2 regions of the Paenibacillus glucanolyticus genome follow, and region 2 is predicted to be linked to the other one. Evidence: riboswitches for the same ligand, from Rfam matches in the RefSeq annotation. Region 2 holds a riboswitch; the other holds the start of a gene.
What was found. Region 2 has a riboswitch for ZMP and ZTP ahead of WDY75_RS13335 (bifunctional 5,10-methylenetetrahydrofolate dehydrogenase/5,10-methenyltetrahydrofolate cyclohydrolase). Riboswitches for the same ligand answer to the same signal wherever they lie in the genome.
Positions count from the first base shown of each region.

Region 1 (3,716 bases), 220 kb from region 2:
TGCCGACACTTTTACGGATACCTGCGATATCTTTTGCACCGAAGCGCTGAGCCGTTATGATGGACAATCCTGCGGTCAAGCCTTGAGCAAAACCGATGACAAAGAACAAAATGCTGCCTGTCGAACCTACGGCTGCAAGTGCGTCCACCCCAATCGTCCGTCCCACGATGAGTGTATCTGCCATATTGTAAAATTGCTGAAAAACATTACCGATTAAGAGCGGTATCGTAAACATCACGATCAGCTTGATCGGACTTCCCTGTGTCATATCTCTCATGTTATTTCTCCTATGCCTGTAGAGCGTTCTATTTATATGTTGAAATGAATCCCGTGATAAGGCCCCAAATGATGGGATTATCGGGATGTGGACCATCGTATTCCTGTGTATCTTATCATGAACGATCGTAAATTTCTGCATATTTATTATTAATTTTTAAATTACATATACTCGTCTCGGCACCACGGCACGGCAATAGCGAAACGGATGCTCGCGGCTGCTTCCTATAGAAATAGGCCAACCGGGAAGTGCCGGTTGACCTTAGAACATGATCAAGAGGGACAAGCAAGAAGGGTTACACTTTAAGCGATTAAACTTCTTCTACAGCAAGCATCTCCCATGCTTTTTTTGCACGTGAACGTGCTTCTTCTACATGGCTGGCCGTGGACAGCGCAACCGCGACGCGTCTTCCGACCTTGGTTACAGGCTTGCCAAAAATGCGCAGCTGAGTGTTCGGAACGGCAAGTGCCCGCTCAGCACCGGTAACCGTATAATGTTCCAGCTCTTTCGGTGCTTTCAACGGCCGGCTGGCTCCAGGCGTGATCCATTCGATCTCGGGTATCGGATACCCGAGAATGGCACGTACATGAAGCGCAAATTCGGACAGATTTTGTGTGACAAGCGTAACCAAGCCGGTATCATGCGGCCTTGGAGATACTTCACTGAAGTACACTTTGTTCTCGGTCAAGAACAGCTCTACCCCAAACAATCCGAACCCGCCAAGCTCGTCCGTAATCGCCTTTGCTATACCTTTGGCTTCCTCAATCTGCTCTTCCGACATGTTATGCGGCTGCCAGGATTCGATGTAGTCTCCACTCTCCTGGATATGCCCGATTGGCGCGCAGTAGTTTGTCCCACTCACAGAGCGAACCGTCAGAAGTGTAATCTCGGATTGAAACGTAATAAATTCCTCAATGATCACTCTCCCGTTCTGCACCCGGCCGCCTTCCATGGCAATATTCCAGCAGGACGCGATCTCATCTTCTGAGCGGCAGACACTCTGGCCTTTTCCGGAAGAGCTCATAAGCGGTTTAATGACACACGGAAATCCCATCTCCCGCACAGCCTGAACAAACTCCTCATACGTATCGGCAAACCGATAACCCGCAGTCGGCAGCCCCAGCTTCTCCGACGCCAGTCGGCGGATGCCTTCCCGATCCATCGTCAGTTTCGCGGCTCTCGCGGTAGGAATAACGCGGTATCCCTCTTCCTCCAGCTTCACAAGCTCCGACGTTGCCAGCGCTTCAATTTCGGGAACGATCAAATCCGGCTTCTCCTGCTCTATGATCTCGCGCAGCTTATCCCCATCCAGCATATCAATGACATAACTGCGATGGGCGACATGCATGGCGGGAGCATCGGCATAACGATCAACGGCGATGGTTTCAACGCCCAGTCTCTGTGCCTCGATGACAACCTCTTTTCCCAGTTCTCCTGATCCTAGCAGCAGTATTTTATTCGTTTTCAACATCGTTGTGATATCCCCTTTTTTCATAGTTTCAGAGATGATAGAAGTCATTAGAATAATAAAAGAGGTAAGGGAAATAAGCTTCCCTTACCTCTGCCCAGGCGTACGGCCGTTGTCATCCATGTGCTCCCTCATGGTCCCCCATGCTACGCCAGTCACACATAAACCTATACATTGTTAGCTAAATCATACTTAATCTTTCCCTTAAATGCAATATCATCGGACAGAGCTTTTTCTAGGGTTTGGATATCATCATATCGATGAAATCTCTCTGCGCATGCGAGATCCATTTCTTAGGATGTATCACCATCTGTATGTCCAGTCGGATATCCGGATGGATAAAGGGAAGAACAGCCAGCTCTCCCCGCTTGATTTCCGCTTCGGCTACCATGCGGGGCAACAGCGAAATCCCCGAACCGGACATGACATAGCGCTTAATCGCTTCGGGATTGCCTAATTCCAATCCTATACGTAAGGGAACGCCGCGGGCACGAAGGACCTTTTCCAGCATGATACGATAATTGCAGCTATCCTCGGTCATAATCCATTCTACATCAGCCAGATGTTCAAGCTTAATGACGGGATGAACATGCAGAGGATGATTCGGGTGAGCGACCAGTAATAGAGGTTCCTCCCTGATTCGAATCCATGTTAAGGATGAATCAGACGGGTTATGTTCCAGCATGAGACCCATATCGTACTCGCCTTCCCTCACTTTACTCACAATGCGGTCTTCACGATCTGGCTGCAAACGAATGGAAAGATCCTCATATTGATGTCTCAGCCGATGTACGACCGGCGGAAGAAAATAAGCGGCTAACGAATCGATGGTCCCTATCGATAAGGTGCCCCCGCCTTGTTTGGTCAACTTTTCCTTCGACTGCTGGAACAGGTCCAGCATATGAACTGCATACTTCAGAAGCTCCTCTCCGGACTTCGTCAACCGCAGACCTTTGCCGTATCGCTCAAACAGCTTGACGCCATATTCCTTCTCCAGCTTCTGAATCTGAGTGGTTACGCTGGATTGAGCATATCCTAACTCCTCCGCAGCTTTCGTGAAACTTTGACGATCCGCCACTTCCTTGAATGTTTGCAGGTAGATGAGTTCCATCTCGCTCTCCTTATCAATAATATTGATAATATTTATCTATTATTATAGATAACACTGATTCTGATTGCCATGATACAGTATAACCACAACCAATGAAATGGAGGAAGGGCCATGTTGAATGAGCAGCAGCTGCATGGAATTTATGTGCCTGTCATTACACCCTTTTCACAGGATTATGAGCTGGACCTTATTTCGTATCAACGTTATGTAGAGAACTTGTTAACCCATGACATTCAGGGTTTGGTCATCAACGGTACGACCGGCGAGGCGCCAACGGTTACGTGGGAGGAGGTTGTTCGGCTTACAGGGGAAACCCGGAGAATTCTGGGCAAGCGGCAATTGCCGCTGGTCATCGGTACAGGAACGAACGATACGGTCTCCAGCGTGAAACGGACGGAACAGGCAGCGCTTATCGGTGCCAATGCCGTATTGGTAGTCACACCTTACTACAGCCGTCCTTCAATAGAAGGGATCATGGAACACTTCCGTCAAGTGTCCGAGGTCGGTATACCGGTTATCTTATATGAAGTTCCTTCGCGTACAGGTATCCGGCTGCCGGTCGATGCCATAAGAAGAATCATGGATCTGCCTGGTGTGATTGGCATGAAGGATAGCACCTCAAGTACGGAGTTAATGAAGGAATTATCACAGAATCGTTCGAAGCCTGTTCTTTGCGGGGATGATATTCACTTCCAGGAAATGCTGTATCATGGCGCTTCCGGCGGGATTCTGGCGTCTGCCAACGTGAATACCGAGGCCTACATTCACATGTATCAATTAGCTGCCCAAGGGGACTATTTTAGGTCTGAACTGGAATTTGAAGTGCTGATTCCGTGTATTCAGAAGCTGTTCGCAGAATC
Region 1 is NZ_CP147845.1:2,983,694-2,987,409, reverse strand. It holds gene WDY75_RS14225 (MATE family efflux transporter) at 1-277, opposite strand, end outside; gene purT (phosphoribosylglycinamide formyltransferase 2) at 588-1,748, opposite strand; ZMP/ZTP riboswitch at 1,834-1,914, opposite strand; gene WDY75_RS14215 (LysR family transcriptional regulator) at 1,981-2,856, opposite strand; gene dapA (4-hydroxy-tetrahydrodipicolinate synthase) at 2,968-3,716, shown strand, end outside.
Region 1: another riboswitch for ZMP and ZTP. It lies ahead of purT (phosphoribosylglycinamide formyltransferase 2); the one in region 2 lies ahead of WDY75_RS13335 (bifunctional 5,10-methylenetetrahydrofolate dehydrogenase/5,10-methenyltetrahydrofolate cyclohydrolase).

Region 2 (3,716 bases):
TTTACATCAGCCTCCTCCCCAATTAGCTAACCTCGAAACAGAGCATCAACGGCTATAGAGCCGATAAAGACCAGCGTGATAACCAGCAGGCTTAGACCGATTACGAATTTGGTCTTGAACGTAGCGGACAGCATAAGCAAGCTTTTGAAATCCAGCATCGGGCCGAGAACAAGAAAGGAAACCAGTGGACCGACCGAAAAGCTGTGCGTGAACGCAGACGCGACAAAGGCATCCGAAGTCGAGCAGAGCGACAATATAAACGCAAACCCCATCATGAACAGATATGAGGCGGCAGGACCGTTTCCTAATGCCAACAATTCATCCCTTGGAATGAAGGATTGGATACAGGCGGTCAAGAACGCGCCAAGAACCAGATACTTGGTCATTTCAATTAATTCGTCTCCGGCGTGAACAAACATGCTCCTCCATGTTTTAGGGTGCTCATGCATTTTCCGTCCCCCATTGACGGAGCCCTGTTCGGTAAACTCCTGAAAGGATCGCTTGAGCGGATTATGTTTGGAGAATACATATACGATTAAACCTATCGTCACGGCAACGGCCAATGCTAGTCCCATCCGGCCGATCACCACTTCGGGATGCGAGCGGAAGGCCATGATGGTTGCGGCGAACACGACCGGATTCAGTATGGGGCCGCTGAGGATAAAGGTGACAGCGATGTAGGCAGGCATCCCTTTTAACATCAACCTTCGGACGACCGGTATCATCCCGCATTCACATATGGGAAGCACGATGCCCAGCATGGAAGCAAACAAGACGCCGATGAGCGGATTTTTGGGTATAAGACGGCGCACCCATTGCTCTTTTACAAACATTTGCAGAAGTGACGAGAGCAGCACGCCTAGCAAAACAAAAGGTAGCGCCTCAAGGAAGATGCCAGTAAAAATGGTTTTGACCTGCTGCATGTCAAGGATTTCGACGAGCCTGGAACCAGAACCATTTTGCAGCCATATCGTTAAGACCGGAATCACGAAGACAAGCGGCAGGATGAAGGGCAGCATTTTGAATACAACGGGATGTTTCATCAAGTCCTCCTGAAGCGAAATGTTCTTAGCACATTCTATGCTTGGACAATCGGCAACATACGTGTTTTTAATAATTTAATCAAAAAGATTACGATTTGGAACAGGCGCATCATCCTGGTAGCGTGAAGTCCAAAGTCATGGTATATTAAAAAAAGTTATCTATGTGTTACTGGCGTAACTTGGGTCACCAAGAGGGAGCACATAGGATCATATGCCGTACGCCTGGGCAAGAGGTAAGGAGACAGAGATGTCGCCTTGCCTCTTTATGTTTATTACAATAACAATGGCGAAGGAGCGGATGTGCAATGAGTAAGGAACCTTTGATTTTGGATGGAAAGCTGGTATCCGACGATATCAAGGCCAAGCTGGCCGTGAAGGTGCAGGAGCTTAAGGAGAAAGGGGTAACCCCATGTCTGGCAACGATATTGGTAGGAGAAGATCCGGCTTCGGCAACCTATGTGCGAATGAAGGGAAATGCCTGTGAGCGGCTTGGAATTATATCCAAAAAAGTGGTGCTAGACGAGTCGACAACAACGGAGGAACTGATGGCTGCCATTCAAGAGCTGAATGAGGATCCCAATGTTCACGGCATTCTGCTGCAGCATCCGGTACCCCATCATATCGATGAACGAGCGGCTTTTGATACCATCCGTATTGAAAAAGATGTGGACGGGGTCACCACGCTTGGGTTCTCGCAAAATGCGTTTGGTTTTGCCGAATATCCTTCCTGTACGCCTGCGGCGATACTTGCGATTATGGATTATTACAACCTGCCGATTGAAGGGAAACATGCCGTCATTGTTGGACGCAGTCCGATTCTCGGCAAGCCGGTATCGATGATGCTGCTGAATCGCAATGCTACGGTTACGATCTGTCATTCGAGAACGAAGGATCTCGCCAATATTGTCTCGCAGGCGGATATTGTTGTTGCTGCCGTAGGCAAACCCAATTTTATTCAAGGGAACTGGATCAAGCCGGGGGCCGTTGTATTGGATGCAGGCTATAACAAAGGGAATATCGGTGACTGCGATTATGAAGCTTGCGCGGAGGCTGCTTCCGCGATTACGCCGGTACCTGCCGGCGTGGGTCCTGTTACGATTGCTACGCTGCTGAAGCATACCGTAGAATCGGCTGAGCGAACCGTGCAAGTCTAAGGGGAAAGCCATAGACCATCTGCATGTTAAGTAAAGGGGAACCAAGAATAATCCCCTTCGAATCGCTTTATCCACGCCAAAGTTTGGATCTTAGAGAGGTATGGTCTATAAAATGATAGGCCCTAGGCCTGCAATTTCACGGACGCCCGGAGGTCATGGTATAGTTAGAGAAATGCGAAATCGAAGGGGAGAGCTTCATGCATACACGAATCAAAGCCTGTTGTGCGGCTCCGGTGATCAGTGAATGAAGAACACGATCGCCGATATCGCTCACAAAGCCGGAGTTGCCAAAAGCACGGTCTCCCGTTTCTTAAACGGAGGATCCGTAAGCCATGCGACACGCCGAAAGATTGAGCAGGTCATTCAGGAAACCGGCTATATTCCGAATTCTTTTGCACAGAGCTTAAAAGCGAAAAAAACCAGTATGATCGGCACCATTATGCCGCGTCTGGACTCATTTTCCGCATCGCAGACCGTGGCCGGAATGGACGAAGAACTAAGGGAACACGGATATCAGCTTCTCATCATTAATGCAAGCCAGGATTTATCCCGAGAGATTGAGGCGCTGTATGACCTCGCCAGACAAAAAATATCAGGGATCATTCTATTCGCCACACAGGTGACGGAGACGCATCTTGCCGCGATTAAAGAGATCGGCATTCCCGTTCTTCTGCTCGGACAACAGCACAAGGATGTTCACAGCATGATTTATAACGACTATGCCGCAGGCTATGACATGGGGCGTTATGTACTGTCCAAGGGACATCGTAACATAGCTTATATTGGTGTTACGGAAAAAGACGTTGCGGTTGGGGTCAAACGAAAGGAAGGGTTTCTGAAAGCGGTGAGCGAGCATGTTGGTGTGGAAGTGAATCTCGATCTCTATGAAAGTGGATTTAAAATGTCAGATGGCGTTCAGACCGCGTTGACGATTTTCCAATCTAATCGAACGCTGCCAACGGCGGTGGTCTGCGCCACGGACAACATCGCGCTTGGCGTGATGAAAGCTGCGCATATGAAGGGCATTCAAATTCCCAGCGAACTCTCCGTTACCGGATTTGGCGGATACGATGTAACCGAGGTGATTCACCCCGGATTGACCACGGTTAAATATGGATATTTTCAAGCGGGGCACCTCGCTGCACAGCATATTATCAAGCTGGTCAACGACGAGCCTGCGGATCTCCTGACGGTCATGAATTGCGAGATGATTCATCGGGAAAGCGTTGACAATCTGAATTAGTTATTTTATACTAAAAAACGGAACCGGTTCCAAATCGGGCGTTTGCTGCTTGTATTGGAACTGAGTTCATTATTTTTACACTTGATTGGAACCGGTTCCACTATGATTGGTTTTGTTCACGTACACGTGCAGCACGTCTGTTTGATTCTTTAGTTAGCCCATTTATAAGGAGAAGAGATATGGACAGAGAACTGAAATACCGCCGCCTGGATCAGGCTTCTCCCGAAGAGATTGCTTCATTAAGGAGGCAGGCGAGACGAAGCGAATGGAGACAGA
Region 2 is NZ_CP147845.1:2,761,299-2,765,014, forward strand. It holds gene WDY75_RS13330 (permease) at 27-1,043, opposite strand; ZMP/ZTP riboswitch at 1,199-1,278, shown strand; gene WDY75_RS13335 (bifunctional 5,10-methylenetetrahydrofolate dehydrogenase/5,10-methenyltetrahydrofolate cyclohydrolase) at 1,349-2,197, shown strand; gene WDY75_RS13340 (LacI family DNA-binding transcriptional regulator) at 2,442-3,440, shown strand; gene WDY75_RS13345 (sucrose-6-phosphate hydrolase) at 3,620-3,716, shown strand, end outside.